3 regions of the Thioalkalivibrio sp. ALM2T genome follow, and region 1 is predicted to be linked to each of the others. Evidence: riboswitches for the same ligand, from Rfam matches in the RefSeq annotation. Region 1 holds a riboswitch; each other region holds the start of a gene.
The links. Region 1 has a riboswitch for cobalamin ahead of bluB (5,6-dimethylbenzimidazole synthase). Riboswitches for the same ligand answer to the same signal wherever they lie in the genome.
Positions count from the first base shown of each region.

Region 1 (10,202 bases):
TACGCGAGCACCGAACGGCCCAGGTCCTCGGGGCGCGGTTCCAGTTCCGGCGTGGGCAGCCGTGTGAGGAACTGGAGGGCCAGCCACAGGGGTGTCATTACAGAGATCATGCTGGTGCCCGTTCGGATTTTGCCTTCATGTGTTCGCGGCCCGGGCCGCTTCCACCGCGGAGTACCTCACCCGAATCCTCTGCCCTGCCGTAGGAGCGTGCTTGCACGCGAAGCCCCTGCCCGCGCCGGTCTCTGGCAGGGGCTTCGCGTGCAAGCACGCTCCTACAAGACCTCCCGCAAGGGCCAGGACGAGGGTTGTCACTGGGTCCTGGTGCATTGCGGGATGGAACATCATCAGTAGGGCTCCCATGGCTCGACAATATGCAGGGAGGCGAGCGGGACGTCGATCCCGAGCAGCTTCTCCAGCGGCCAGCCCTCCTGCAGGGCACGGATCAGGCGGATGACGCCGCCGTGGGCGATCACGAGTACCCGCTCGCCTTCGCTCGGCGCCAGGTCGTTCCAGCCGGCGACGACGCGGTCGCGAAACTCCTGGAGCGACTCGCCGACGGGCGGCGGGTGATTCAGCGGGTCCTGCCAGAAACGGCCCAGTGCATCAGCGTCCGTCTCCATCAGCGCCGCCGCCGTGCGGCCTTCCCAGGCGCCAAAGTCGAGTTCGGCGAGACGGTCGTCGACGGCGAGCGGTACACCGGCCTCTTCCGCAAACGCCTGTGCCGGGGCGTGGCAACGCATCAGCGGCGAGCAGACAATGCGGTCCCAGTCGCTACCCCCGGTCAGAGCATCGCGCATCGCGGTCCACCCAGCCTCGGTCAGCGGGACATCGCTGCCTCGGCCGCAAAAGCCCTGGCCGGTGGTCTCGCCGTGGCGCAGCAGACCCATGCGCGTGGGCCCGGCGCTCAAGTACCCTCTCCACTAACACCCGCCTCGGAGAAGGTGGCCATGCCGGAGTGCAGTTCGCAGGCCAGGCGCAACAGGGGCACGGCCGTGGCCGCCCCGCTCCCCTCACCCAGGCGCATGCCGAGATCGAGCAGGGGCTCGGCCTCCAGTGCCGCCAACAGGCGCTGGTGACCCGGCTCCGCCGAGGTATGTGCATAGAAGAACCAGTCCGCCGTGCCTGGGCACAGGCGCTCGGCCACCAGCGCCGCCGAGGTGCTGATGAAGCCGTCCACCAGCACCGGCAGGCCGATCTGGGCCGCGGCGATATACGCCCCGGCGAGCCCCGCAATCTCGAAGCCGCCGAGGCAGCGCAGGCTGCCGAGGGCGTCGCCCCGCACGGCCGCATGGGTCTGTAGCGCCTGTTCGATGACCTCGGCCTTGTGGCGGACGCCATTTGCGTCCAGCCCTGTGCCGGGCCCGGCCAAATCGACGGGCGGCAGGGCCAGTAGCGAACAGGCGAGTGCCGCGGCAGCGGTCGTGTTACCGATTCCCATCTCGCCGCCGATGAATATCTGCGCCCCACCCCGCCGCGCCCGTTCCGCGCACTGGCGGCCGGCGTTCAGGGCGCGTTCCAGCTGGGCCGGCGTCATGGCCGGTTCGCGTGCGAGGTTCGCGGTGCCGGCGCCCAGGTTCAGTTGCTGCACACCGCTAACGGCGGGCGGCTCCGCGACCGTGCCCAGGTTGATCACCTCGATGGAGGCGCCCAGGTGCCTCGCGAGCACGGAGATTGCCGCCCCGCCCGTGGCGAAGTTCGCGACCATCTGGGCGGTCACGGCCTGCGGAAAGCGCGAGATGCCCTCAGCCACCACGCCGTGATCGCCGGCGAACACCGCGATGTGCACCTTCTCCAGGCTGGGCTTTTCCACGCCCTGCATGCCGGCCAGGCGTTCGGCGATCGCCTCCAGTTGCCCGAGCGACCCGGGCGGCTTGGTCAGCTGGGCCTGCCGCTCCGCGGCGGCCTGGCCTGCCTCTGCATTCAGGGGCGCCGGTGGCACCTGCAGCCAGTCACAGTCTTCGGTCACTTCTTGATCCTCGTTTGTCTCTCGTGCGTGCTCTGCCACTGCCCGTCATCCCGGCCCATGACTCCTCGCCATCCCGACCGGCTACTTCCCGTCATCCCGGCCGCAGCGAAACGGAGAGCCGGGATCTCCCACGCCGGGGATACCCCCCGACGTCCGTGCCACCTTCCAACGATGGAGATCCCGGATAACCGCTGCGCGGTTTCCGGGATGACGACGTTAGGGGAAACATCCGACTGCCTGGCACACCAATCATGGCCGCCTGCCCATCTGAAATCCCAGCCAATCACTTCTCGTCATCCCGGCCGTAGCGAAGCGGAGAGCCGGGATCTCCCCACGCCAGCGATACCCCCCGACGTCCGTGCCACCTGCCAACGATGGAGATTCCGGATAACCGCTGCGCGGTTTCCGGGATGACGACGTTGGGGGCGGCATCCGACCGTCTGGAACAGGAATCCTGGCCGGCCGGTCAACTGTCATCCCAGCCCATTACTTCTCGCCCTCCCGGCTACCCATTACGCGTCATCCCGGCCGCAGCGAAGCGGAGAGCCGGGATCTCCCCACGTCGGGGATACCCCCTAACGTCCGTGCCACCTGCCAACGACGGAGATCCCGGATAACCGCTGTGCGGTTTCCGGGATGACGAGCGTTGGGTGGCCGGGATGCCAAGGGATGAGTAACGGAAATGTCGGTTGGGGCCGGAGTGTAGCGGTGGTGATGGGCGACCAGCCTCCGTGTATGCGTGCCTAGAGGGCGGAGTGTTTATATGCCGTACTGTCACAGCGGGTCTCCCTTCAGGACGTGCGGGAGGCCGGCGACGGTGAGGATAACGCGGTCCATCGTTGGCGCCAGGCGCTGGTGGAGCCAGCCGGCCTCGTCGGCGAAGCGGCGGGATAATGCGTCCATCGGCGTGATCCCCATGCCGGTTTCGTTGGAGACGAATACCAGCGTGCCCGGCAGGCGTGGAACCGTTTCGATCAGGGCCTCGCGCTCACGTTCGATCCGGCACTCGTCATCGGTACACAGGAGCTGGGTCAGCCACAGGGTCAGGCAGTCCACCAGCAGGCACTGCTCCGGTCCCGCGGCCTGCTCCAGCGCCCGGGCCAGGCCCGTGTCGGCCTCGACGAGGCCCCAGTCTGCAGGCCGGTCCGCGCGGTGGCGTTCGATCCGGCGCGCCATTTCGGCGTCATCCGCGCGCGCCGTCGCCACGTAGGTCACGGGCAGGCGGCTGGCGGCCGCCAGTTGTTCCGCCAGCCGGCTCTTGCCCGAGCGCACGCCACCCAGCACCAGGGTCTTCATGCGACCGGATCCGTCGAATCGGCTTGCAGAAGGGTCAGTATGTATTTCATATCCAGGTGTTCTTCCAGAGAATCGGCAAGGCGTTCCAGGCCGCGCTCCCGCGCCGTTGCCAGGTCTTCCCCTTTGTCCATCCCGGTACGCATTCCCGCCCAATTGAGCAAGGCCTCGGCGGCGTCCGCTGTATCGAACACGCCGTGGACATAAGTTCCGGCCACCGTGTCATCCTCGCTGCGGGCGCCATCCGGGCCGTGTTCCAGCTGCAGAACCGGACGCCCCAGGCCCGGGCCGGTCGTCACGCCCGCATGGATCTCGTAGCCTTCCACGCGGGCCTCCCGATCCAGCACGCGGTCGCCGCTCACCTGTTCCAGGTGCTTCTCCGGGGCGAGCCGGGTCTCGATATCCAGCCAGCCCAGCGCCGCGGTGGAGCCCGGCTGGCCCTCCACCCCATCGGGATCGTGCACCGCACGCCCCAGCATCTGGAAACCGCCGCAGATGCCCAGCACCTTCCCGCCATAACGCACATGCCGCTCCAGCGCGGCCTCCCAGCCCTGCTCGCGCAGCCAGGCGAGGTCACCACGCACGGCCTTCGAGCCCGGCAGGATGACCAGATCCGCCGGCTGCAGGGATTCGCCTGGACCAACAAAGCGCAGGTCCACTGCCGGGTGGAGACGCAGCGGATCGAAATCCGTGTGGTTGGAGATGCGCGGCAGTGCCGGCACGACCACCTTCAACGCATCCGCAGCCTTCTCGGGCATCGCCTCGCGCGGCAGGGCGTCCTCGGCATCCAGATAAAGCCCGTGCAGGTACGGAATCACGCCGAGCACCGGCTTTCCGGTTTCCTGTTCCAGCCAGTCCAGGCCGGGTTGCAACAGGCCGATATCGCCGCGAAAGCGGTTGATCACGAAGCCCTGTACCCGCGCGCGCTCCGTCTCGCTCAACAGCGCCAGCGTGCCCACCAGGTGCGCGAACACCCCGCCCCGGTCGATATCCGCAACCAGGATCACCGGGCAGTCCACGGCCTCGGCAAAGCCCATGTTGGCAATGTCGCCGGCACGCAGGTTGATCTCCGCCGGCGAACCGGCGCCCTCCACGAGGACGTGGTCGTACTGTGCGGTCAGTCGGCCATGCGAGGCCAGCACCGCCTCGCGCGCCACTGGCTTGTAGTCGTGGTAGGCCCGGGCATCCAGCTCCGCCGCCGGCCGGCCGTGGATGATCACCTGCGCGCCCTGGTCCGAGCTGGGTTTCAGCAGTACCGGGTTCATGTCCGTATGCGGTTCCAGGCCACAGGCCGCCGCCTGCAGGGCCTGGGCGCGCCCGATCTCGCCACCATCCATAGTGACCGCGCTGTTCAGCGCCATGTTCTGCGGCTTGAACGGCACCACCGACAGCCCGCGCCGGTACAGCACGCGCGCCAGTCCCGCCACCAGCACGCTCTTGCCGGCATCCGAGGTCGTGCCCTGCACCATCAGCGTCGTACCCATCAGGACGCCCCCAGTGCCTGTTCCAGGCGCTTCCATTCGTGTTCCTGTCCCGGCAAGCCAAAACGAAGGCTGCCCGGCTCATCAAACCGCCGAACCAGAATGCCCTGCGCGCCCAGGCGATCCTGCCAGCCCGCGGGATCGTCCACGCGGCACCACTGAAACAGCGCGGTGCCGCCGGCGGGTTCCAGCCCCTGGTCGCGCAGCAAGTCCGCCAGGCGCTGGCCACGTGCCTCGAGCATGCCGCGTGTCTCGGCCTGCCAGGCCCGGTCCGACAGCGCCTGGGTGGCGATCCAGCGAGACGGTCCGGCAAGACCCCACGGGCCCATCCGGGCGGCCAGTCGCGTGAGCAGCGTGTCCTCCGCAATGACAAATCCCACGCGCGCCCCGGCCAGGCCAAAGAACTTCCCCAGCGAGCGCAGCACCACCAGCCCCTTCCGCGGCTTTTCCTGCGCCAGGCTCGCCTCCGGTGTCACGTCCATGAAGGCCTCGTCCACGATCAGCCAGCCGCCGCGCGCGGCCAGGGCCGCATGCCACGCCAGCAGGTCCGCGCGGTCGAACCGCTGTCCGGTCGGGTTGTTGGGGTTGACCAGCACCAGCACGTCCAGGCCGGGCAATGCGGCCTCGATCGAATCCCCGTCCAGCGGGACGACGTTGTGCCCGGCCCCGTGCCAGGCGCGAGCGTGTTCGTTGTAGCTGGGCTCGAGGATGCCCACGCGCGAAGTGCCTTCCCGTAGCGCGGGCAGCAGCTGGATCGCGGCCTGGGAACCGGGCACCGGCAAAAGCGCCCCGGCCCCATAATAGGCGGCGGCCGCGGCCTCCAGGCCGTCGTCCGGTTCCGGCAGGCGCGCCCAGGCCCCTGGCGGAAGCTCGCCTGCGGGGTAGCCATGCGGGTTGATGCCCGTGGAAAGATCCAGCCAGTCGGCCTTGGGGATCCCGTAGCGCGCGGCCGCCTGGCGGATACCGCCCCCGTGCACCTGAATCAGCGCCTTCGGCTCCGGCGTCTGCATCGATTGGGCCTCAGAACAGGACAACGACAATCACCCCGGCCACAATAAAGGCCATCCAGATGGCCAGCGCACGATCCAACAGCGTAATTGCCTGGCGAATGCCTGCCGCGTCGGGCATGCGGCCCATCCCCAGGCGGGGTCGCCACTCGCGCTGCCCGCCATAGGGCGCCGCTCCGCCCAGGACCACGCCCAGCGCACCCGCCCCCGCGGCCATCACCGGCCCCGCGTTCGGGCTCTTCCAGCCGGCGGCCTGCTCGCGCCAGCACTGCAGCGCGTCCCGGCCACGCCCCGCCAGGGCATAGGCCAGTGCCGTCAGCCGGGCCGGGATCAGGTTCATGGCATCGTCCAGGCGCGCGGCGGCCCAGCCAAACGAGCGAAACCGGTCATTGCGATAGCCCCACATCGCGTCCAGCGTGTTCACCAGGCGATAGGCGACCACGCCCGGCGCGCCGGCCACCAGGAACCAGAAGATCGTGGCGAACAGCGCGTCGTTGCCGTTCTCCAGCACCGACTCGATGGTGGCGCCACTCACCCCGCGCTCATCCAGGGCCGCCGTGTCGCGACTGACCAACATGCCGACACCAGTGCGCGCCCCAGACAGGTCATCCCTTTCCAGGGCCTCGGCCACCACCTCCGCATGCTCGTCCAGACTGCGCCAGCCAATCGCCAGCGTGAGGATCACCAGCGTCAGAAGCCAGCCCCAGGCCAGCGAGGCGCCCAGTGCGGCCAGCGCCACCCAAGGCAGGACCAGCGCCGCGAGGAGAAGCGCTCCGCGTGCACGGCTCGGCGCATGCCAACGCGATTCGGCCCAGGCCGCGAGCTGGCCGAATCCGGCGAGCGGGTGGAACCACCGAGGGTCACCAAACAGTCGGTCCAGGACCAGGGCGCCCATCAGGATCAGAAAGGTACTCATGCCGGGCCGCGCCCGGATGCCCCATCCGGACCCGTGACGGATTCCCGCGCATCCGGGGACTCGACCAGCTCGCACGCCGCACCCCAGCGGTCCTGGAATACCAGGTCTTCCAGCGGGCGGCGGCTGTCCCAGCCGGCGGTCTCCAGCAGCGGCCGGTCATAGAAGCGCTCCACATGCCCCAGGCACAGCACCGCGATCGGGTACCCGCCTTCGGGCATGTCCAGCCGATCGGCCAGCCAGTCCGGATCGAACAGGGAGACCCAGCCCATGCCCAGGCCCTCGGCGCGGGCGGCCAGCCACAGGTTCTGGATCGCGCAGGCGGCGGAACACAGGTCCATCTCGGGGAGCGTCCGCCGGCCGAGCACGTAGCGCTCGCGGCCATCGGTCAGGGCCACGACCAGCAGCTCGCCCGCCTCGCGGATGCCCTCCAGCTTCAAGCGATGCACCTCCGCTGCGCGCTCGCCACAGGCTTGTGCGGTGCGGGCCTGTTCCTCCGCCGCGTGGGCATGCAGCGCCTCGCGCTCGGCCGGGTCGGTAATGCGCAGGAAGCGCCAGGGCTGCATATACCCGACGCTCGGCGCACGATGCGCCGCCTCAAGCACGCGCCGCAGCACCGCCGGATCAACCGGGTCCGGTCGAAAGTGGCGCATATCGCGGCGTTCCGCGATCACCCGGTAGACGGCCGCCAGCTCATCTTGGGCAAAGCCCGAAGCAGCCGCATCCGCATCGGGCCGGGAAGGATTCTCGTTGGCGGGCAAATCGGACTGCATCGGCTTACCGTCAGGGCGACGCGACGCGGATGCAGAAGAATCGGGGCATGGTCATGACAGATCCATGCCTACCGACCCTCGCCCACCGCGCGGTCGCAGAAAGTTCGTCCAGGCCGGTCTCCGGGCTCGCGAATCCCCGGCAATCCGGGGCGGCAAGTCGCCTTCCCGGGCCACGTGCGGCCCAGTGGCTTTCGACTTGCCGAGGTCCGCGGTGCCTGATGGAGCACCCCGCGAACCCACTCGCCTACCGTTGCGGGGGCAGCGTCGGCATGGAGCTGAGGAGGATCCCGCGCCTGCACCGACTTCCCGTTTAACCCGTGCGACCAATCACCCGGGCACCTGGCAGCGAAGCGTGAATCATACGCGGCAAGCCCACTGCCGACCAATTGACGCTCCGAGGCGCCCCAGGCTTGCTGCTATGATGCCCCGCTAGTCCAACGCCTGGTGACGGCTCACCAGCCGGCTCGAAGGCGCTTGAATAACCAATCCAATGCGACTGTAAACTCATGCAATTCTGGACTTCTCGAACTCCACTGCTCGCTTGCCTCATGGGCCTGCTCTCGACCCCGCTGCCCGCAATCGGGGACTCGATTACGGTCACCGACGACGATGACCGCGAGGTCCATCTGGAGCAGCCTGCCGAGCGCATCGTCAGCCTGGCCCCGCACATCACCGAGGTGCTGTTTGCCGTGGGTGCGGGGGACCGCATCGTGGGCGCAACGCAGTACAGCGATTATCCGCCCGAGGCGGAGGCCATCCCGCGGATTGGCGGCTACAGCCGGATTGACCTGGAACGGGTACTGGAAAGGGACCCCGATCTGGTGATCGCGTGGAAGAGCGGCAACTCCGCCTCCCAGGTCGAACGCCTGCGCGAACTGGGACTGCCGGTGTATGTATCGGAACCGCGCAGCTTCGAGGGTGTGGCCTCGAGCATGCGGCGCATGGCCACGCTGGCCGGCACGCATGACCAGGGCGAGGCCGCGGCACAGGACTTCCTGGACCGAATGGACGCGCTACGCGCCACGTACGGCGACCGGGATCCGATTCGCGTGTTCTATCAGGTGTGGGAGCAACCGTTGATGACGGTCAATGACGACCACCTGATCGCCGAGGCCATCGCCGTGTGTGGCGGCGTGAACGTGTTTGGCGATCTCGACCGCCTGGTGCCGCGCATTGGGCGCGAAGCCGTACTGGATGCCGACCCCGAGGTCATCATCGGCGGCGGCATGGGCGAGGACCGCCCCGACTGGGTGATCGCCTGGGGCCAATGGGAGGACATGACCGCGGTCCAGCGCGACAATCTCTTCTTCATTCCCCCTTCGCTCCTGCAACGCCATACCGGACGCATCGCGGAAGGCACCGCCCTGATGTGCGAAGAACTCGAACGCGCCCGCACACGCCGTCCCGCCCCATCACCATGACGGTCCGCCTCGCGGTCTCTCGCAACGGATACTGCGGGACACCAATGAAGGAGCGTTGTACGTGTGCTGAAGGCCGCGCTCCCGCCGTTCCGGCAATCCACCGCTTCGCCCGCCTGGAGCGGAGGGCTCCCGCTTGACCCGTTCGTTCCTCCTGGCCCTCGGCGTGCTGTTGCCCGCGTCTGTGCTCTCCGTCCTGGTGGCACTGGCTTACGGCAGCGTGCAGATTCCGTTCCCTGACCTGCTGAGTGTCTTCTTCGGCGAGGCCTCGCGACTGCACAGCACCCTGGTACTGGAGCTGCGCCTGCCGCGCGCGCTGGCCGCGTTCGCCGCCGGCGGGCTGCTGGGCCTGGCCGGAGCGCTCATGCAGGTGCTGCTGCGCAATCCACTGGCCGATCCCTACGTGCTGGGGCTCTCTGGCGGCGCCTCGGTGGGCGCCTTGCTGGCGATGCTGGCGGGGCTGTCTATGTTCTCGGTCTCGGCCGCGGCCTTCGTGGGTGCCCTGCTGTCCACCATTCTGGTGTTCGGCCTGGCCCACGGCACGGGCAGCTGGACCCCGACCCGCCTGCTGCTGACCGGTGTCGTGGTGGCCGCCGGCTGGGGCGCGATGATCAGTTTCATCCTCGCGGTCAGCCCCACCGCGGAGCTCCCGGGCATGCTGTACTGGCTGATGGGCGACGTCTCCCATGCCCGCAACCCCTACCCCGCCTGGGGCGTACTCGTGGTCGTCGCCCTGCTCGCCCTGCCCTTTGGGCGCACCCTGAACGTCCTGGCGCGCGGGCCAATGCAGGCCGCGGCCCTCGGAGTGGCCGTACGCCCGGTGGAATGGACGATCTATGTCGTGGCTGCCCTGATCACCGCGACTGCGGTCACCCAGGTCGGCGCGGTCGGCTTTGTCGGGCTGATCGTGCCGCACATGCTGCGTCTGATCTTTGGCAACGACCAGCGCGTGATCCTGCCGGCCTCGGCCCTGGGCGGGGGCATCCTGCTCACCCTGGCCGACACCCTGGCCCGCACGATCATCGCCCCGGAGCAATTGCCGGTGGGCGTCATCACCGCGATGCTGGGTGTCCCGGTGTTCCTGTTCCTGCTCTACCGGAGCCGCTGATGCCGCGTACACCTCCCCCAGCCCCCGCGGCGACCCAGCCACACGACACACCGGGCCTGGGCGCGCGCAGCGTCCACCAGGAACCGGGGCCCAAGACCCTGCTCGCGACGCATGACCTCGTCATCGACGTGCCCGAGCGGCCGCCCGGTTCGCCGCTGGACCTGACGGTGGATCCGGGCCAGTGCTGGGGCATCCTGGGCCCGAATGGGGCCGGCAAGAGCACCCTCCTGCAGACCCTCGCCG
Region 1 is NZ_KB906556.1:289,340-299,541, forward strand. It holds gene F816_RS0101300 (adenosylcobinamide-GDP ribazoletransferase) at 1-110, opposite strand, end outside; gene F816_RS0101310 (histidine phosphatase family protein) at 345-908, opposite strand; gene cobT (nicotinate-nucleotide--dimethylbenzimidazole phosphoribosyltransferase) at 905-1,966, opposite strand; gene cobU (bifunctional adenosylcobinamide kinase/adenosylcobinamide-phosphate guanylyltransferase) at 2,741-3,262, opposite strand; gene F816_RS0101325 (cobyric acid synthase) at 3,259-4,743, opposite strand; gene cobD (threonine-phosphate decarboxylase CobD) at 4,743-5,750, opposite strand; gene cbiB (adenosylcobinamide-phosphate synthase CbiB) at 5,761-6,663, opposite strand; gene bluB (5,6-dimethylbenzimidazole synthase) at 6,660-7,433, opposite strand; cobalamin riboswitch at 7,527-7,791, opposite strand; gene F816_RS0101345 (cobalamin-binding protein) at 7,982-8,854, shown strand; gene F816_RS0101350 (iron ABC transporter permease) at 8,988-9,959, shown strand; gene F816_RS0101355 (ABC transporter ATP-binding protein) at 9,959-10,202, shown strand, end outside.

Region 2 (10,202 bases), on a different contig from region 1:
TGGGTGATGCCCATGTCCATGTCGTCCACCACCACCGTCAGGTTGTAGGTCGGCGAGCCATCCGAGCGGGCGATGATGAGATCATCCAGCTCGTGATTCTGGAACGCGACCTTGCCGCGCACCATGTCGTCAACGACCGTCACGCCCTCGTCCGGCGTGCGAAAGCGAATGACCGGCTCCACGCCCTCGCGCGGCTCGGTACGGGCGCGGCAGCGACCGTCGTAGCGCGGCTTCTCCTTGCGCGCCTTCTGCTCCTCGCGCATGGCGTCCAGCTCATCCTTCGAGCAGTAACAGCGATAGGCGTGGCCGGCGGCCATCAGCTGGTCGATCACCTCCCGGTACCGGTCGAAGCGCTCGGTCTGGTAGAAGGGGCCGTGGTCGTAGGTCAGACCGAGCCAGTTCATGCCCTCCAGGATCGCGTTCACCGACTCCGCAGTGCTGCGCTCCAGATCGGTGTCCTCGATGCGGAGCACGAAGTCGCCGCCGTGATGACGGGTGTACAACCAGGAGAACAATGCGGTACGGGCACCACCAATGTGCAGATAACCGGTGGGACTGGGGGCAAAACGGGTACGGAAACTCATGCGCGGGACACTCGATTACGGGTAGTGAGCAAAGGCGCCTAGGGTAGCAGAACCCTACAGGGCGATAACCCGGTAGCGCGGTTTCCACCGGCTATACTCGAGACAGGCCAACACACGGGCCCCTATCGCCCGAAGGAGTCGTGATGAAATCCGTTTCGCTCACCCGCCTCGCGACCATCGCTCTGGTCACTGGAGGATTCGCCCTAGCCGCAAGCAGTGCGGCCAGCACGGACCGCGTTCCGGCGCCCGAAGGAGCCAAGGTGTACTTCATCAGCCCGCAGGATGGCGACACCATCGAGAGTCCCGTGCGGATCCAGATGGGCCTGCGCGGCATGGGCGTGGCCCCGGCCGGCGTCGAGGCCGACAACACCGGGCATCACCACCTGTTGGTGAACCAGCCGCTGGACGAGGTCGACCTGGATGCCTCGCTCCCCTTCTCCGACCACAAGCGCCACTTCGGAGGCGGTCAGACCGAAGGCGAGATCGAACTGGAGCCGGGTACTCACACCCTGCAATTGCTCTTCATGGACTACCGCCACCTCAGCTTCGACCCGCCAGTGACCTCCGACAAGATCACCATCACCGTCGAATAGGCGACACAAAAAAGCCCCCTCCGGACCCGGAGGGGGCTTGGCATCGCCAGTGGCGACCGGTCGCTTACGGCAGTGACGGGATCTCGAACTGCGGCATGTCACCGGTCAGCGCATGCATGAAGGCCTCCAGGTCCGCAACTTCATCGTCGCTGAACTCCATGCCCAGCATCTCCTGCCCCATGATGCGGATCGCCTCGTCCAGCGTAGCGGTCTCGCCGTTGTTCATGTAGGGATAGGTCAGCGCCACATTGCGCAGGGTCGGGGTCTTGAACGCGAAGCGGTCGCTCTCCTCGCCGGTGACCAGGTAGCGGCCCTCGTCCTCGGAGCCCGGCACCTGGATGCGATGGAAGTTGCTGTCGGTCAGCGCTGGGCCACGGTGACAAGCCACACAGCCGTTATCGGCGAAGAGTTTCATTCCGCGCATCTGCTGCTCGGACATTGCGCCCTCGTCACCCACCAGCCAACGATCCAGCGGCGAATTCGGCGTGTTCAGGGTGCGCTGGAAGGTCGCCAGGGCCTTGGCCACGTGATCGCTGTTGATCACGTTGTCGCCATCATAATCCGGATAGGCGGCCTCGAACTTCTCCTGATACTCGTTGAATTCTTCCAGCCGTTCGATCGCCTCTTCCAGAGGCATCGCCATCTCGATCGCATCCTGGATCGGGCCCAGCGCCTGGCCTTCCAGGTCGTCCTCACGGCCATCCCAGAACTGCGCGGTGAAGAACCCGGAGTTCAGCACGGTCGGGGTGTTGCGTTCGCCCACCTGGCCGTCATGGCCCACCGCGCGCGGAATCCGGTCCGCCCAGCCCAGCGCCGGGTTGTGGCAGGTCGCGCAGGAGATCACACCGGAGCTGGAGATGCGCGGCTCGAAGAACAGCATCTTGCCCAACTCGATCTTCTCCTTGGTCATGGAGTTATCGGCAGGGATCGGCGGCAACGCCGGCAGCGGCTCGAACACATCCCGGTACTGGGAGTAATCGGTATCCGCGACGGCGGGTGCGGCCACGCCCAGTGCCAGGGCGGTGCAGGCCGAAAGGATGGCGCTGCGCAGATAGGAACGTCGGATCATGGCGGGTCTCCCTGAGATTGGATCAGCATCGGCGAAGACCGATATAGACTCGGTCCAAACCACCTGAATCCCACCCTATCGACCCGGGATTCGATCGACCAGCGAAATCGCCCCCACCGTTGATCCAGATCAATCAACCCGGTTCGTCGTTCATGAAGCGCGCCTCTTGCCAGCCTCGTTGGCCCCCAGTAACCTGCGCCCCGCCTCCAGGTGCCCTGGCGTTCCATCGCCGGGGATAATCGGGAAGCCGGTGCGCGAACACCCTTTCGCAATGCCGGCACTGCCCCCGCAACGGTAGGTGAAGACAACGGATCGAGAACCACTGCGCCGCGACCCGGCGTGGGAAGGCGATCCGCCCGGGCACCCCGCCCGCTTCACGAGTCCGGAGACCGGCCAGGAGGGAACCCGACGCTGCGGTGGGCAAGCGGGCGGGTCGGGCTTCTGTGTCTACTCCCCGACCTCCCCTGGCTGACCCTGCGTCGTTCCATCCACGACGCACGGGGTGTGCGTCCCAGGGAGACAAACCTTGAACAAACCGACTCGACGACCCGGCCGATTGCCACTCCTGGCTCCGGCCCCGACCCTTCTCGGCCTGTTGATCGCCAGTGGCGGGGCTTCCCCCCTCCAGGCACAGTTCGAACTCGGCAGTGAAGCCGACGGGCTCGCCGTCACACTGGACCCGCTCATCCAGGGCCGCTACGCCATCGAGCGTGGCGAGGAGGACGCCACCAGCGAATTCGACTTTCGCCGCGCCTGGCTGGATACCACGGGCACTCTCTTCCATCCCGATCTGAGCTTCCGCCTGCAGCCCGACTTCAGTAGCGGCGAGCTCTCAATGCGCGATATCTGGCTCCAATACTCGCTGACCGAGTCCCTCAACCTGCGCGCCGGCCAGTTCACCGTACCCTTCGGCCTGCCGCGGGACATTGGGGGACCCAACCGCCTGTTCACCGAACTGAGCATCGCAGGGAACCAGTTCGAGGTTCCGGCCGGACGGGATACCGGTGTCACGCTTCTGGGGGGTAATGGCGAGGACCGGGCATGGGCCGTCGGCGTGTTCGATGGCCGCGGCCGCCTGGACCAGCGGGACGACCGCCCATCCACCTCCGGCCACCTGTTCAGCGCCCGCGGGGCCTGGGCACCCGTGGGTGCGGTCCCGCGCGACAACACCACGGTCGGCAAGCCCGTGGAGCGCACGCTGGCCCTGGGCGCCGGCCTGCAGGCGGCGAATCGCAACCACCTGCGCGACTGGACTCGCGGGCGGGAAGACCGGGTGGACCAGCAGCGCGCCGACTGGGTCACCGCAACGGCCGACAGCGTCGTCAAGTTTGCCCGCACCGCGATCTCATTTGCCGCCTTCCGCCGCGACGTATCGCCCGATCACGGACCCTCCTACCACGACCTGGGCGCCGAACTCGAGCTGGCCCAGGCACTGCCCTGGGAGGGGATCGAGGTCGCCGCACGCCACGCTGTGCTGCGCCACGACGCCGGCGACGACCTCGGCACCGACGAGCGCTGGCAGCGCGAGTGGGGCGCCGGCCTTAACTGGTATCACCGCGGCCAGCGACAGAAGACCCAATTGATGTGGCTGGACCGCGATGCCGACACCTCGGCCTGGGAACTGCACCTCCAGCACCAGTTCCGCTTCTGACACCGGAAAGGAGATCCGACATGACTCGAACCACCTTTACACCGGCCCTGTGGGTGACCGGCCTTGCCCTGATCCTGTTCGCCGGAACTGGCTCCGCCAGCGACGGCGAGGTCACGGTCCCGGTGCCCGGGCCCTGGGGCGACGACTACAGCGAGACCCTGGACGACCCGGCCACGGTGGACGCCACCGAGGCCTTCCAGCGCTTCCGCCAGCAAAGCATGCAGGGCACCTCGGCCACCTACCGCAGCATCGAGCAGATCCTGCGTTATGACGCACCGTTCGCCGAGCGCCTGCCCGAGCTGGCCGACGAACTGGCGCGGCGGGCCGACGACATCGGCACCTGGTTCGCGCGCGAGACCCCGGCGCGGGACGGCGAACCCGGCGCTCTGCCCGCAGCCTGGGGGGACCCGGAGTTCGCCGAATACAAGGTGTCTTACCGCGAGGCGGCGACCGAGCTACAAAGGAAGGTGGATGCGGCTGAAGACCTGGAGGACCCGGCGTTCCAGCTCCGCGCTACCGAGGCGCTGAACGGCGTACGCCACCATTGCCTGGCCTGCCACGACAACTTCCGACGCCGCTGATTCCCGCGACCACTACGGGGCCGCCGCGTGGCGGCCCCTTCGCCTGCAAGCAGGCTCCTACGTGGCAAGAAACCGTAGGAGCCTGCTTGCAGGCGAACACCCTGCCCCTCAGTCGCAATCCATGCCGCGATAGCGGCGCACGTGCGCCGGGTCGTACAGGGCGCTGTCACGGAAATCGTCCGGGTCCAGCGCCGGCCCCACCAGGATCAGCGCCGAACGCCGCGTCGTCAGTGTCTCCGCCCGTTCCACGATGTTGCCCAGCGAACCGCGCACCACGGTCTCGTCCGGCCAGCTGGCGCGAAACACGATCGCCACCGGGCAGTCGCAGCCATAGTGCGGCCGCAGGTCGTCCACCACTGCCTGCAGGTTGTGCAGCGACAGGTGGATCGCCAGGGTGGCCCCGGTCGCCGCGAAGCTCGTCAATTGCTCGCGTTCCGGCATCGACGACGCCCGCCCCGGCGTGCGCGTCAGCACCACCGATTGCGCCACCTCCGGCACGGTCAGCTCGCGCCCCAGGGTCGCGGCCGCGGCGGAGAACGCCGGCACGCCGGGCGTGATGCTGTAGTCGATCCCCGCCGCCTCCAGACGGCGAATCTGCTCGCCCAGCGCGCTGTACACCGACAGGTCGCCGGAGTGCAGGCGCGCCACATCCTGACCCGCCGCGTGGGCGCGTTCGATCTCCTCCATGATCGCGTCCAGCGTCAGCGGCGCGGTGTTGACCACCCGCGCCCCCTCCGGGGCATGTTCCAGCACCGCCTCCGGCACCAGCGAACCGGCGTACAGGCACACCGGGCAGGCGGCGATGCGATCGCGCCCGCGCAGGGTCAGCAGATCCGCCGCACCGGGGCCCGCTCCGACAAAATGAACCGTCATCACTGCTCCTCGAATTCACCAAACGTTTCCACCACGGCCACGGCACAGCTGGCCCGCGGCGACAGACGGCGCGGCAGCAGCAGCCGCGCGCCCTTGCCGGCCGCCGCCAGCGCCGCCGCCTCGGCCGCCGAGCCGACCCCGGCGACGGCCCGCGCGCGCGCCGACTCCGTGCGCAATGCGCCGTCGCAATCCGTCAGCGCCGCCGCCGACGGGAACACCAGCGCCAGCTCCAGCCCTCGTGCCACTGTCGCCAGCATGTGGCTGTCGCGCTTGTGCGCCGGCGCCGCCAGCTGCCGGGCCTCGATCCCCGCGACGCGCTGCGCCGGCAGCACGGCGCGGGCCGCGGCCAGCGTCTCGCGGATCAGGCCCTCCAGCTCCTCGGCGGCACAAGCCGAGGCGAAGCCGACACCGGGCACCAGCCGAACCCCGGCCGTATTCAGGTGACGCGCAGCGACCACAGCGTCACCGGCCGCAGCGGCTTCCAGCCCGTCATCCCGCCCAGCGGTTCCGCGCGGCTCACGTTGATGCGGGTCAGTTCGCCGCCGTGGCGCTCCTGCGCCGCCGCCAGCACCGCATCGCCCTCGACGGTCACGCTGTTGGCCACCAGACGGCCGCCCGGGCGCAGGCTCTCCACGCAGTGTTCCACCAGCCCCGGCGTGGTCAGGCCCCCGCCGATGAAGATCGCGTCGGGCGGCGCCAGGCCGTCCAGGGCCTCCGGCGCGCGCCCGTGAACACATTGCAGGGCCGGCACCCCCAGCGCGCTGGCATTGCGCCCGATCCGTTCCAGACGCTCCGCACGCGGTTCGATGGCCACGGCGCGGTTGTCCGCATCCGCCAGCGTCCACTCGATGCCGATGGAGCCGGAACCGGCGCCGATATCCCACAGCCGCTCGCCGCGACCGGGGGCCAGCAGGGCCAGGGTCACCGCGCGCACCTCGCGCTTGGTGATCTGGCCGTCCTGCTCGAACTGCGCCTCCGGGCGTCCGGCGCTGGCCGCGATCACCGCGGCGCTCGGCGCCGCGCGGCATTCCAGGGCGATGGTATTCAGGGGATCCACCGCGACCTCGGGCCAATCCTGCGCGGTGGCGCTCACCTCGCCCTCGGCCGCCGCGCCCAGCTGCTCCAGCACGGTCAGGGTCGAGGCGCCGAAGCCCAGCTCGCACAGCCAGCGCGCCAGCTCCCCGGGGGTCTCGCCGTCGCGACTCAGGATCAGCAGGCGTGCGCCGTCGTGCAGCCAGGGCCTCAGCGCCTCCATCGGCCGCCCGTGCACCGACAGGCACCGGGTCTGCTGCAGCGGCCAGCCCATATGCGCGGCGGCCAGGCTGAACGCCGACGGTGCCGGGAACACCCGCGTGGCCTCCACCGGAAACCGCCGCATCAGGGTCGCGCCCACCCCGAACCAGAAGGGGTCGCCGCTGGCGAGCACGCACAGCGGCCGCCCGGCGCGCGCCTCGATCCAGTCCAGCGCGGTCTCCAGCGGCGACGGCCACACCAGGCGCTCCTGCTCCGGCTGCTCCGGCAGCATCTCCAGATGCCGCGCACCCCCGATCACCGTGGTCGCCCGCGCCACCGCCTCGTGGGCCTCCGGCGCCAGCCCCGACAGCCCGTCCGCACCCACGCCGACGATGTTCAGCCATGGCGTCCGTGCGCTCGGCCTCGCTACACTTGTCATCCTCATGACCTCCCGTTCATCCCCTTCCACGCACGAACCGCGCCCGCGGCGGGTGCTGGTGCTGGGCGGCACCACCGAGGCCGCGGCACTGGAACCGCTGCTGGACGGCCACCCGCGGTGGCAGGCCACCGTCTCGCTGGCCGGGCGCACGCGCAAGCCGGCGCCCTCGCGGCTGCCACGGCGCAGCGGCGGGTTCGGCGGCGCCGACGGCCTGGCCGCGTACCTGCGCGAACACGCGATCGACGCCCTGGTGGACGCCACCCACCCGTTCGCGCGGCAGATCTCGGCCAACGCGGCCGCCGCCACGCGCCAGGCCGGCGTGCCCCTGGCCCGCCTGACCCGGCCCGCGTGGGAGGCGGGGCCCGGGGACCACTGGGTGCGCGTGCCCGATCTGGAGGCCGCCGCGCGCGCCCTGCCGCCGCTCGGCCGGCGCGTGCTGCTGACCACCGGCCGCCAGCATCTGGAGGCGTTCGAGGCCGCGCCCGCGCTGGACTACGTGATCCGCACCATCGACCCGCCCGAGCCGCCGCCGGCCCTGCCCCGGGTCACCTGGCTCCACACCCGCGGCCCGTTCACCGTGGCCGACGAACGCCGCCTGCTGGACGAACACGCCATCGACGTGCTGGTGACCAAGGACAGCGGCGGCGCGGCCACCGCCGCCAAGCTGCAGGCGGCCCGCGAACGCGGCATCCCGGTGGTGATGGTGGAGCGCCCGCCGGATGCCCCCGGCGTGCCCCGCTTGCACACCCCGCAGGCGGTCCTCGACTGGCTGCAGGACCTGCCGCTCACTCACGGCGCGTCCGGCGCCTCGACATAGCGCGGGGTGTACACGTGCCGCCGGCCCGACGGGCGTTCCACCACCCGGGTGGACGCGGCGCCGACGATCACCAGCGTGCTCATGTTGGCCGCGGCCGGGTCCACCGCGCCGAGGCTGGACACCTGCACCTCTTCGCGTTCGCCGCGGCCCACCGCGGTGGCCAGCACCACCAGGGTGTCCGGTCCCTGGACCTCGCGCACGATGTCCAGCGCCGCGCCCAGCTGCCAGGGCCGCGCACGCGAGATCGGGTTGTAGAAGGCCATGGCGAAATCGGCCTCGGCCGCCAGCCGCACCCGGCGCTCGATCAGCGGCCACGGCTTGAGGTTGTCCGACAGCGAGATCGCGCAGAAGTCGTTGCCCAGCGGCGCCCCCAGCTGCGCGGCGGCCGCCTGCATCGCCGACAGCCCCGGGGCCACCTCCACCTCGACCGCGTCCCAGCGCCCCGGCTCGGCGCCGTCCAGGGCCTCGAAGATCGCGGCCGCCATCGCGAACACGCCGGGGTCGCCACCGGAGATCACCGCCACGTCGCGCCCCTCGGCGGCCATGTCCAGGGCATGCGCCGCGCGCGCCAGTTCCTCGCGGTTGTCCGAGGCATGCACGCGGTGCTGCGCCCCGGCCACCCGCTCCAGATACGGCCCGTAGCCCACCAGGTCGCTGGCGCGCTCGAGGATCGCGGTCACCTCCGGGGTGATCCATTCCGGCCCGGCCGGGCCGACCCCGACCACGGTCAGTCGCCCGCTCATCGCCGCACCCCCTCGCCGTGGATCACCAGCAGGGAGAAATACGGCGCCACCTCGGGCGCCTCGGCCAGCGGCCGCACCCGTTCCTCGTCGAAGCTCGCGCGTTCGATGTACCAGGCGCGCGCACTCAGCCCCAGGCGATCCAGCACGCGGCGGATCTTCGGCAGCTGCTTGCCCAGCTTCATGATCACCGCCGCCTGCGCGGGCCTGAGCGCGGCCTCCAGCTCCGCCTCCGGCAATGTCCCCGGCACGATACTCAGGGTGTCGTCGCGCATCACCAGCGGGGTCGGCAGTTGCGCGGCCGCGGCGAGCGGCGAGATCACCCCCGGCACCACCTCGCTGCGAAAGCGCTCGCGCAGGCGCAGGTGCACGTGCATGAACGAGCCGTAGAAGTACGGATCACCCTCGTTGAGCACGCAGACCGAACGCCCGGCCTCCAGATGCGTCGCCAGGCGCGCGGCCGCTTCGTCGAAGAACGCCTCGATCCGCTCGCGGTAGCTGTCCTCCTCGTGGGCGATCTCGTTGGTCACCGGATACACCAGCGCCTCCTCGATCTGCCCGGGCCGAATATGCGCGTCGGCGATGCGTCGCGCCTGTCCCGTGGTCCCGCGCTTGCAGAAATACGCCACCACCGGCGCCTCGCCGATGCGCCGCGCGGCGCGGAAGGTCATCAGTTCGGGATCCCCCGGACCGGTGCCCACGCCGCAGAGCACCCCGGGTTCGATGGTTCCGGGTTCGATCGTTCCGGGCTCGTGGGTTCCGGGCGCACTCATGCCGGCTCCCTCCCGAGGCCGTTGACCGCCCCGGCGGTGATCGCGCTGCCGCCGCGGCGCCCGGCCACGGTCAGGTATTCCAGTCCGAACGGGTTGTCCTCCAGCGCCTGCTTGCTCTCCACCGCACCAACAAACCCCACCGGGATGCCGATCACCGCGGCCGGGCGCGGCGCGCCGTCGCGCAGCATCTCCAGCAGGCGGAACAGCGCGGTGGGCGCATTGCCGATCGCGACCACCGCGCCCGCAAGCTCCGGACGCCACAGCTCCATCGCCGCCGCACTGCGGGTATTGCCCAGCTCCTGCGCCAGTTCCGGCACGCGCGGGTCGCGCAGGGTGCAGCGCACCGGGTTGTCCGCCGGCAGGCGTGCGCGGGTGATGCCGTGGGCCACCATCTCGCTGTCGCACAGCACCGGGGCGCCCGCCTCCAGCGCCGCGCGGATCGCGGCCCCGACCCCGGCGGAGTACCGGATGTCCTGCGCCAGATCGGGCATGCCGCAGCTGTGGATCATGCGCTCCACCGCCGCCACCAGGTCAGGCGGAAAGCGCTCCAGATCCGCCTCCGCGCGGATGATCGCGAAGGATTCCGCATAGATCGCGGCCCCGCTGCGCTCGTAGCTCCAGGCCTCAGTTTCCGTCACGCTCTTCCTCCTCGTGGTTCGCCGCTTGCGCGGCCTCGATCCAGGCCGCCGGCCCGATCCGTTCCAGCATGGCTTGCAACTCCTCTCCAGAATTTCGTTGACGCACGAACGCCCGCTCCAGCGCCGCGACCCGGGCGCGCACCTGCGCCGGGGTCAGCCCCGTCCACTCGCGGGCCTGCCCGTCCGGCAGGCGCAGCGCGAGGGCATGGCC
Region 2 is NZ_KB906558.1:1,671-11,872, forward strand. It holds gene gltX (glutamate--tRNA ligase) at 1-584, opposite strand, end outside; gene F816_RS0104675 (DUF4399 domain-containing protein) at 728-1,177, shown strand; gene F816_RS0104680 (cytochrome-c peroxidase) at 1,242-2,246, opposite strand; cobalamin riboswitch at 2,446-2,659, shown strand; gene F816_RS0104685 (porin) at 2,773-3,897, shown strand; gene F816_RS0104690 (cytochrome c) at 3,918-4,478, shown strand; gene cobM (precorrin-4 C(11)-methyltransferase) at 4,587-5,351, opposite strand; gene F816_RS0104700 (cobalamin biosynthesis protein) at 5,351-5,809, opposite strand; gene F816_RS0104705 (bifunctional cobalt-precorrin-7 (C(5))-methyltransferase/cobalt-precorrin-6B (C(15))-methyltransferase) at 5,788-7,023, opposite strand; gene F816_RS0104710 (cobalt-precorrin-6A reductase) at 7,028-7,840, shown strand; gene cobJ (precorrin-3B C(17)-methyltransferase) at 7,813-8,583, opposite strand; gene F816_RS0104720 (precorrin-2 C(20)-methyltransferase) at 8,580-9,353, opposite strand; gene F816_RS0104725 (precorrin-8X methylmutase) at 9,350-9,991, opposite strand; gene cobG (precorrin-3B synthase) at 9,978-10,202, opposite strand, start outside.
Region 2: it holds a riboswitch for cobalamin, as region 1 does, so the genes downstream of both, F816_RS0104685 (porin) here and bluB (5,6-dimethylbenzimidazole synthase) in region 1, are expected to answer to the same signal.

Region 3 (10,202 bases), on a different contig from region 1:
CAGCTCGGGCTCGAGGCGAGCAATCGCCTCCGCGTCCGGGTCCAGGATGCCGCCGGTATCCGCCACCTCGAGATCGTCGTAGCGGCTCGCCCCTACGATGCAGGATGCCAGCCCCAGATACTCCAGCGAGTGCGTAATGTATGGCGACTGGCTAACAATCCGCGGACAGTCCTCCGCCGTCGCTGTTACCGGGAAGGCCAACGCCGCGGTCAGGACAAGGACCAGAAATCCGGTCCTGGGGGAGCATGGCCATCTGCGCCCGGAGACGCGAGTACGTCGGCAGACCTGAGTAATCATCGGAACCCCTACTTGTTGATTGCCGGCAGGCGAACACGACACGGAAACGTGCTCATTCGCCGATCAGGATCATGCGACCGGTCTCCGGGTCGCGGTACACCTGCCCCATGGATTCGTACCCGGAGCCGGCCTCGCCGGCGCCCTCGGGTGGGTCGGGGATTTCACGCCCCGGCTCGATCTCGGCACCGCCGCTGGCCGGTTCCAGCCCGCTGCCCGAAGCGGCCATCACCACCATCAGGCCGACCGCGAACACCAGCATAATGTCGGCCAAGTTGGCCAGCGGGCCCATCGGCTCCTCGTCGGGCGCGTCGAAGCGCGAGGCGCGGTAGTGCGGCACCCTCATGTCCCCGCCTCCATGCGCTCCATCGCGGCGTCGTACCAGCGTCGCCGCAGCCGTCCGAGCAGGAAGCCGAGGATCCCGACCAGCAACCCCAGCACCGTGGTATTGAAGGCCACCGTAACGGCCTGGGCGAGGATTTCCAGTTCTCCTCGGCCCATGGCGGCCAGGCCCGGGCCCAGCGGGATCAGCGTGCCCATCAGCCCCAGCATCGGGCCGATCCGCGCCAGCAGGTCGGCGCGGTCGATCCGCCGCCGCGCCAGCCAGGCCAGGCGTTCGGCATCGCCGCGCAGCTCCAGCCGGCGCACTCCACCCGAGCGTTCGCCCAGGGCCAGGCCCAGCTCCCAGACCGCCACGGCGACCAGGACCAGCAGCCCGACGATCACGGGCTGCAGCAACCAGCTGACCACCGTGTCCATCAGATTCATCGTGATCGAGAAAGACATTCGGATTACCTCGTTATCCTTCGTTCAGTCATGCCCTAGCCCTGTAGGAGCCTGCTCGCAGGCGAAGCACCCGCCAGAGCCCAACCGGGGCAGGGGCGGTTCGCCTGCAAGCAGGCTCCTACAGGTCAAATATCCACGACGGTCGTTATCGGCGGCGGCCGGCGGCGATGCCACCGAGCAGCAGCAGGATGAGCACCCCGGCGACCAGCCACGGGACCCAGGGCATACCGGCCGCCTCGTCGCCGCTCTCCTCACCGCCCTCGGCCGGTTCCGGGGCTTCCTGCATCTCCCGGGCGGTCAGGTCTTCCAGCGGCTGGATCTCGGTCACCCGGCTCGGGTCCGACTCCGGCTCGGCCCGTTCGATCTGGGCCGCCGCGCGCACCGCCTCGAAGGCCTCGCGCAGTTCCGGGTCGTCCAGCCGCGCGGCAACCTCGTCGAGCATCGGGTGATCAGGCCGGGTGTGCCCACTACCCGGCAGGCCATGCTCGGCCACCAGCTCGGCAAAGCGCTCCGACAGCGCCTGCAGCACCTCCGGGTCGGCCTCCCAGAAGCCGTGGCTCGCGGCCACCAGGTGCACGGCCTGCAGGTGCGTCTTCACGTGCACGTTGTGGCCGTCGGCCAGGAATTTGTCCAGGCCGAGGTCGTGGCGATCCTGCAGGTACACGTCATGCACCTCGTCCCAGACCCAGGAGCGGACGATCTCGGGGTTGGTCACCTGCCAACCCCAGAGGTTGTCGACGAAATCGCGGGCCATGGTCCGCGCCCCGGCATAGCCGTGGTCCATCAGCGGCTCGATCCACTGCGGGTTCAGGTTCTGCCCCTGCAGCTCGCGCATCAGCGCACGACCCAGGGTCTCCACCCGCGGGTCGTCCGGGTCGGCGTGCTGCAGCACGCGGTTGTCCGGCACCGCGCCGCGGATCGACTCCACGGCGGTGGACAGACCGCCCTGGAAATCGAAGCCGTCATCGTTGTCCAGCAGGCCGTAGAGATGCGAAGCACGCCCCAGGTAGGTGCGTCCGACGCGCCCCAAACGGGCCTCGAAGGCCTGATGGGCCGACTCGCCCGACTGCTCGACCCCGTAGGCGTGGCCCATGCGGCGCAGGTAGGCCGCCCCCAGCTCGGCGCGGTCCTCCCAGGCACCGGAGCGGTCGGCCAGCCGGTTCACCCCGGCCCCGTAGGCACCCGGCGCAGTACCGAACACCCGCAGGGCGGCCTGTTCGCCGGCAGTCGCGCCGTCGAGCCCGGCTGCGCGCAGAGCCAGGGTGTCCTCCACCCACTGCGCCGCCACGTCATTGCGCGCAAGCGGCTCCTCGCCCGGATCACGCAGATCCTCGCCGAGCGGGGCCAGGGCCGCTTGCAGGGCATCTTCCAGCTCGGGGTGCTGTTCGAGGATGGTCTCCGAGGCGCCATCCAGCGCCAGGCGCGCCGCCCGGTCCAACCAGACCAGCTGATCCTCGTAGAGGTCGCGGAACAGGCCCGAGGTGGTGAACAGGGCGTCGCGACGGCGATCGCGTTCGATCTCGTCGAGATCCATGCGCTCCAGGCCCTCGACGATGCCGCGGCTGTTCCAGGCCGGACGCACGCCCAGCATGTCGAGCCCGAAGGCGACCATCACGCCCTCGTCGCGCACCGTGTCCGAGGCCCAGAGGATAATGGCCTCGCTGCCATCCGCCTCCGGGTCGCCGTGTTCGCGAGCGTCGGCCGCCAGTTCCTGGCCAATGGCCCAAGCCACCCGGGTCGGCACCAGGTCCGCGGCCAGGGCATGGAAGTTGCGCCCGGTCGGCAGGACTTCCGGGGTCCGGATCGGGTCGTTGCCCTGGCCGGGCGGGACAAAGCGTCCTTCCAGCGCCGCCAGCAGGTGCTCGCGCTCGCTGGCCGGTGAGCCGCGCAGCTTCGCGTCCCAGTCGTCGCCGATCTCGTCATCGCCGGCCATCGACGCGAGCATGGTGTCCACTGCCTCGTCGCTCCAGTCACGACCGAACACATGCAGGCCCAGCGGCATCTGGTCCTCCTGCATGTCGGTCAGGTAGTGACCGATCTCGTGGACCAGCAGCTCCTCGTCCATCTCGGCGAGGCGACTGTCGCCGTGTTCCTCGCCATGCTCGTCACCGTGCTCGTCCTCATGGTCGTGCTTGTGAGCATGTTCGTGTTCGTCGTGACCATGTTCCCCATGGTGGTCGTCCCGGTGATGCTCGCCGTGCTCCTCCTCATGGCGCGCGTCGTTATGGGCTGACTCGGACACCTCGTGGTGGTCATCGCCTTCGTGATGGTCGTGATGATCTCCGTGCGCGTCGTGGTGGTGCCCGTGGTCATGGTGATGGCCGCGCGCCAGTTCACGCTCGATGGTCTCGGTCAGACCCAGATCGTCGATGCGTTCACGCAACGTCTGCGCCGCGCGCGAACGGGTGGCTGCGTCGGGTTGCGCGGCGGACTCGTAGGTCTCCACCAGCTGACGCAGCTCGAGCAGGCTGTCGTACAGCTCGGTGGCCGCCAGCGGCGGGGTCAGGTGGCTGATCATCACGCCCATGGCACGGCGCTTGGCCTGGATGCCCTCGCCCACGCCGTCGACGATGTAGGGATAGATGATCGGCAGCTCGGCGCCCAGGATCTCCGGATAGTCATCCGGCGTCATGCCGGCGCGCCGGCGCGGCAGGAACTCGCGGGTCGAATGGCGCCCGACATAGACCAGCGCATCGGCCTCGAAGTGATCCCGGATCCAGTGGTAGAAGCCGACATACTGGTGGGTCGGCGGGAAGGTGGTGTTGGCGTGCAGCAGGCGCTCGCTGACCTCCCAGCCGCGCGGCGGCTGCGGGCCGATGAACACGTTGCCGAACTCGATCCCCGGGAACAGCATCTCGCCGTCGCGGGTCATCGCCTCGCCGGGCGCCTCGCCCCAGCCCGTGAGGCCCGGGATTCCGGTACGCACCAGCGCCTTGCGCAGGCTCTCGGTGGTTGCGTGTTCATCCGCACTGGAGAGCGTGGCCTTCCAGGCCGCCTCGTACTGTGCAAGCAGGTCCAGCGCCCGCTCCTGCGCATCGTGCGGGTAGCTCTCCAGCATGTGGCGCAGATCGCCGACCCCGCTGTCCAGCGCGGCCTGGGCCAGCTCGGTCTTGTCGGCCTTCCAGGCCGTCTCCAGGCGGGCCTGCAGATAGCCGATCGGACCATCCACCAGCTCCGCCTGCACGGACTCGGGCAGGCGTTCGAAATAGGCCTGGTACTGTTCGCGATCCAGCGAAGGCACTCGCCCGGCGATCGCATCCAGCGCATCCGCCTGCTCCGGCAGGTTCACTGCGCGATCCTGGATCATGTCCATCAGCGCATCGGTATCCTCGGGCACGTCATCCCCGAGGTCGTATCCCGCGGCCTCCAGCCGCTGCAGCATCTCCAGCAACGACTCGGGCACGTCGAGCTTGTCCGCACCGATGTTCTGCCGCCCCGGCGGATGGTTGTAGTACACCACCGCCACGCGCTTGTCCGCGTTGTCCTTGGCGCGCAGGCGCTGCCAGGCCGCCATGCGCTCGGCCAGGGCCTTGACCCGTTCGTCCTCTGGCTCCGACAGCCGCAGGCGCACCCCGGTGCGCGCGTCGATCGCCGGCTCGCCGGCGGTGGCCAGTACCATCGGCTGGCTCATCCCCTGCAACTCGGGCATGGCCACGTGGTAATGCACCTTGTCCCAGGGGATCCCTTCATGCGACAGCTGCCACTGCAGCGTGCTGACGTCCGCCAGACGGATCCCCTTGACCACCGGCACGTCCAGCTCGCCAAAGGCCGCGGCCACGGCCTCGCGGTTGCCGCCCCCGCCGACGACAAAGTCCTGCAGGCTCACGATCCCGGCCAGCTCGGCCGGGGCCGCGCGTTCGGCCAGCTGCTCCACCGCCTCGCGGCTGGCGCCACCCCAGCGCGCCAGCACGGCAAAGCACTGCAGGCCGCGTTGTTCCAGCGCCTCGCAGCTCGCATCCAGCAGCGCCCGATCACCGGGCCGGTCGCCGGTATCCAGGTCCAGCAGCGCGACAGCCGGCCCAGCGTCGAGTCCAAGATCCCCGGGATCGGCTCTCGAGACCCCATCCCGGTAATAGCGGATCGTCTCGCGCGGGTCCGGTTCGGGGACCTCGATCACATGGCCACCGGCCGCCGCCAGCCAGCGCATCAGCCCTTCCATGCTCTCCGGGGTACGGCCCTGATAGAAGGCACGGCCTGTCAGCCAGTCCACCTGCTCCGCAAAGCGCTCCTTCTGAGTCGTCAGATGTTCCCGCGGGTCCACTCCGGGTTCGGGGTTCTCCGCCAGCTCGGTGCGCGCATCGTCTTCCAGGCCCGCCAGCACGAACTCGCCATCCAGGCGCGACAGTGCGGTCAGGCGGCGTTCGCTATTGATCGCCAGCACCGCCGCGCCGTCGGCTGGCGGCTGCTCGCGCAACAGGCGCTCCAGGCGCCCGGCCTGGTCGCCGAACACGGCGGCCACCAGTACTGCATCGGCCTCGGCCCACAGGGCCGCAACGGCGGCGTCGTCCTTGTCGGCCAGCTGCTCCGGTGTGCGCAGAACGACTTCCGCGTTGGGATGGGCCTCGAGAAAGCGATGGGCGCCGGCGGCAACCTCGGCCGCCGAGCGATCCGACACGATGCCGGTGATCTGTGGACCGGCCCACGCCGACCCCGCCCACAGGCAGGCGGCAAGCAATAATAGGGTGCGTTTCCAGATGGACATACGGATGACTCCGGAGAAACTACAGACCGCTGCACAACAGGCAAGCGGTCGGGAAACGCTGAACCTTCAGCGCTTCCCGACATGCCGGTTAAGAACAGACTGAATTTGGGGGTACGGGCCGGATTCAGCCGCGCTGATTGGCCGGCTGCCAGAGGACTTCCGCGCCGTTCTCGTGACGCGCGAGCACGCGGCAGAGCACGAACAGCAGATCCGACAGGCGGTTGATGTAGGCCAGGGAATTTGGCCGCAGCGCCTCGTGGTGGTTGAGCGCCACCAGCCGTCGCTCGGCACGGCGGCACACCGTCCGCGCGATATGGCAGTCGGCCGTGGCCGGACCACCACCGGGCAGGATGAACTCCTTCAACGCCGGAAGATCGGCGTTGAAGCTCTCGAGCTCGACATCCAGCCGCTCGACCGAGGCCTCCGGAAGTGCCTCATGGCCCGGCACCGCCAGCTCCGCCCCGAGATCGAACAGCTCGTGCTGCACCAGGGCCAGCGAACGACGCACTTCCTCGGGCAGATCGTGGACCAGAACCCGGCCCACGACACTGTTCAACTCGTCCACATCACCGAAGGCCTCGACCCGGTGGCTGTCCTTGTCCACCCGCGAGCCATCACCCAGGCCAGTGCGGCCCTCGTCGCCGGTACGCGTCGCAATCTTCGACAGTCGATTTCCCATGGTCTTACCTCTGCTGGTAGCGGAGCTTCACAAACGCGGCCCGCCCCGGCTGGTTGTAGTCAACTCCATCAAACGAATTTCTCGCGACCACGTAATCCCGGTCGAACACGTTGTCAATCGAGGCCTCGACTCGCCACTCCGAATTAATCTGGTACCCAGCGCGCAAATTCACCAAACCGTAACCAGAGAGCCGCTCATCATTGGCGCTGTCGTTGTATGAACGGCTTTTTGCAATGATGGAGCCCCCAAACGAAAAGCTTTGGATCTGCCTATCCAGATCGAAACGGGCAGTTACCGGGGACCGACGAGGAAGTTCATTGCCTGTGGCGCGATCCTCTGCATCCAAAAGGGTCAACGAAGCGCGCGAAATCCAACCTTCACGTTCATAACCACCCTCCAGCTCAAGTCCGGAAATCCTCGCTTGGTCAACATTCTCAGGCGGCCAAACTGGAATCATTTTTTCCACTCGGGACTGGAAGATTGCTGCGTCCAGATACCCTTGCGAAAAACTGGCTCGTAGGCCTATTTCAACCGTTTCAGACTCTTCTGCTTGAAGTTCCGGATCGCCCGCCCCTGGCCAATAAAGTTGATTAAATGTAGGCGCATTAAAAGCGGTACCGTAAGTGGCTCGAAGACGTATGGTATCTGTTGCCTGCATACCCCAAGCCAACTGCCCTGTTACCTTGTCGCCGAACTGCTCATTGTCGTCATAACGCAAGCTTCCCTCGAGGTCATGACGGCCCACTCCAACCTGCGTCACTGAGTATGCGCCAACGTTGTACCGCGAATTTTCAACATAGTCGGTGGTGCTATCCACCCGGTCTTCGTACGCATCGATCCCGGCAATCAAGTAAACATGGTCCGTTATCTCGATATCGTTGCGCCACTCCACGGCATCGCGTTTCGTATCGAAGCGCGACGAAAAGACACCCTCGCTAAAGTTATCGTTCTCGTCGCGACTGTGACTGACACTGACCTCGGTATCCCAAAGCGGGGTCACGGGCACGCGCAAGCCAGCACGAAGCCCGGCATGCCGAAAATCGGTTTCATCCTCGGAACCATCGAATTCGGTCCTACCTTCTGAGTACAGCACGCTACCGAAAACCTCCACCCCATTACCCAGGCGGTGCGAGACCTTGGTAGCCAGCGAGGTATTTTCATAGCCATCGCGGTCTTCGTCGCCCACGCCATCCTGGACATTGATTCCGTCTGTGTTGAAGTGGCTGACTGAGAAGCTATAACTCGTATTATCGTTGCCTCCGGCCACGCCGACACCCGTCTCCCAGGTGTTGAAGCTGCCGCCGCCGACAAACGCGTTGACCTTCGGCGGACCCTTGCGCCCCTCGCGGGTAAACACTTGCACCACGCCACCGATGGCGTCGGAGCCGTAGATACTGGTGCGGGGCCCGCGAACGATCTCCACGCGCTCAATCTCTTCGGGCGGCAGGAACTGCCAACTTGCCCCACCTCCCGTCGCAGGCCCCATTCGAACTCCATCGACCAGCAGCAGGGTGTGTCCAGAGCTCGCCCCACGGGTGAAGACCGAAGTGGTCTTGCCGAAGGCGCTGTTCTGGGAGGTCTCGATCCCGGCGCGACCTTCGAGCAGATCGGTGAACTGTTTGGGTTGCAGCCGCTCGATCTCTTCACGGTCGATTATGGTGACCGATGCCAGCGTCTCGTCGACGGTCTGAGCGATGCGACTCGCCGTCACCTGGACGGTGTCGAGGGTCTGGGCTTCGGTTTCGGGGGCGTCCTGGGCGTGTGCCAGGGCGGGGGTCATGGCCAGCAGAATGGCCGAGGAAAGTGCTGTGCGTTTCATGTCGTCCGTGTCTCCCGGCGAGCCGCCCGCACGCCGTTGATTCGTCGGGATCGCGCAGACAGGAGGAAACAGACACGAGGGGGATCGGCCAGGGCCGGCGAACGGCTGGGCTCGATCATCCGCCTCGCATGCCCTCCGCATGCCGCGCGATCATTCCCTGGCCGGTCTCCGGGCTGACGAGCGTTCCGGTGCGGCGCCTTCCCGAGCGTTTGCTCAGTGACATATGCCGCGACCATCAGAGACCTTGGTCTCTCGCTCGATCACCGTTGCGGGGGCAGCGTCGGACTCGCCCATCAACATGGGCTCACCGATCTTCCCGTTTAACCCGACCAGCAAACGCCGACCGGGCACCAAGGAACGGCGCGAACCTTACACAGTTGGGCGCAAAATTACCAGTCGAGAGGGCGCTGGGTGGCCCCGCCTTTCCGATCAACGCCGCCGACGCTCCTCGGCATGCAGGTAGCGTGCGCCTCGCTTGAGGAGCCGCCCCCAGGTCTTGTCCTGCAGCATGGCGTCGAACTCCGGGGAGCGCTCGGCCCGCAGTGCGACCGGATGTGAGTCGTCGCCGGGGTGGGTGGCCAGCATATCCATCCGCTCGCGGTTGGCGCCGTAGCGAGCAACCAGGAAGTCGCGCATGGAATCGCTCAGCGGCAGGTGATAGATACGGGTCAGCCGCATCGCCAGCCATTCGGCCATGCGTCCCAGGTCCTGGCGCACCTTGCGCACCATGGCGGAGCCCAGACCGGCCTTGGCATCCGCGCTCATGCCCACGTACAAGCCCCCGAGGTAGGCGGCGGGGTTGGCATAGATGGCGCGCTGGATACTCGGGTTGGTCAGGTCCACCAGCGGTTCCAGGATCAGCGCCAGCTGGATGCCGATACGCTTGGCGGTTTCCGCGTCCAGCACAGACCCGCCCAGGTAGAAAAGCTCTCCCTGTCGCTCGATCTTCAATTCGCTGAGATAGTTGCAGAAGGCATTCGCCAGCTTGAGCTTCTGATCGTCGCTCAGTTCGATCAGCTCTTCGCTGACCCGAATACCCCGCACGCTGCGCTTGAACCAGCCCTTCTCGCCCTTCTTCTCGACCTGTGCTCGCCGCAGGGCTTCCCAGCGCTCCACTGCGTTCGTATAGCGGCTCTGGGCCTGCATCAGCTGGTCGCGCGCCTCGCGCAGATCCTCCACGCGCCGCAGGGCGAGCCCCAGCAACTGGCCCTCGGACGAATGCTCCCCGGGTTCGAGGTCTTCCAGCCGCTGCAGTGCCTCGAGCACCTGACGTCCAAGACTCACCACCGGCTCGCGCAGGGCCTGAGGTTCCAGGCCGGAGGCCTCGCTCTGTGCCAGCAGCATGCCCAGAGAGCGCAGGCGGCTGACCACCCCCGCCTGCGCCACCCGAAAGCGATTGCCCTGCGATTCCAGGCGGTCCAGCGCCGCGCCCAGCTGCCATCCACCGGACCACTCGAAGCTCAGTCGCTTGATCTGGCGCCCGTTCACCAGTTCGAACGCCAGCACGAAGATCGCCTGCACGTCCTCAAGCGTGCAGCGCGCCAGGTCGTCCGCATCCGCCGCGGAGAACAGCCGGTCGAGGAACTGGTCCACGCGCCGCACGCCGTCCTCCTGGGTCGGCGCCATGCCCCGCAGGCGATCACGCAGCAGGTCGGCGACCTCCGGGGCCTCGTGGTGCAGCTTCTCCAGTGCCGCGAGTCTCGAATCCTCGGTCGCATCCACCAGATCGCCCACGCGCGCGCGCAGACCCAGGCGGCGATAGATTTCGATCTGCTCCGCGGCGGCAGCCAGGCTGGCATCGCCGGTCATCTCGCGCACCGCGACCGCCACGGCCTCGGGGGCGATATCCACTTCGTGCAGAAGGACTTGGGCTGCCTTGCGCCGACGCATGTCCGGGGTCATCTCTCCCATCGCCAGGTCGC
Region 3 is NZ_KB906558.1:19,286-29,487, forward strand. It holds gene F816_RS0104765 (hypothetical protein) at 1-297, opposite strand, end outside; gene F816_RS0104770 (DUF2149 domain-containing protein) at 350-640, opposite strand; gene F816_RS0104775 (MotA/TolQ/ExbB proton channel family protein) at 637-1,080, opposite strand; gene F816_RS0104780 (cobaltochelatase subunit CobN) at 1,226-5,782, opposite strand; gene F816_RS0104785 (cob(I)yrinic acid a,c-diamide adenosyltransferase) at 5,907-6,461, opposite strand; gene F816_RS0104790 (TonB-dependent receptor domain-containing protein) at 6,466-8,280, opposite strand; cobalamin riboswitch at 8,422-8,650, opposite strand; gene F816_RS0104795 (hypothetical protein) at 8,710-10,202, opposite strand, start outside.
Region 3: it holds a riboswitch for cobalamin, as region 1 does, so the genes downstream of both, F816_RS0104790 (TonB-dependent receptor domain-containing protein) here and bluB (5,6-dimethylbenzimidazole synthase) in region 1, are expected to answer to the same signal.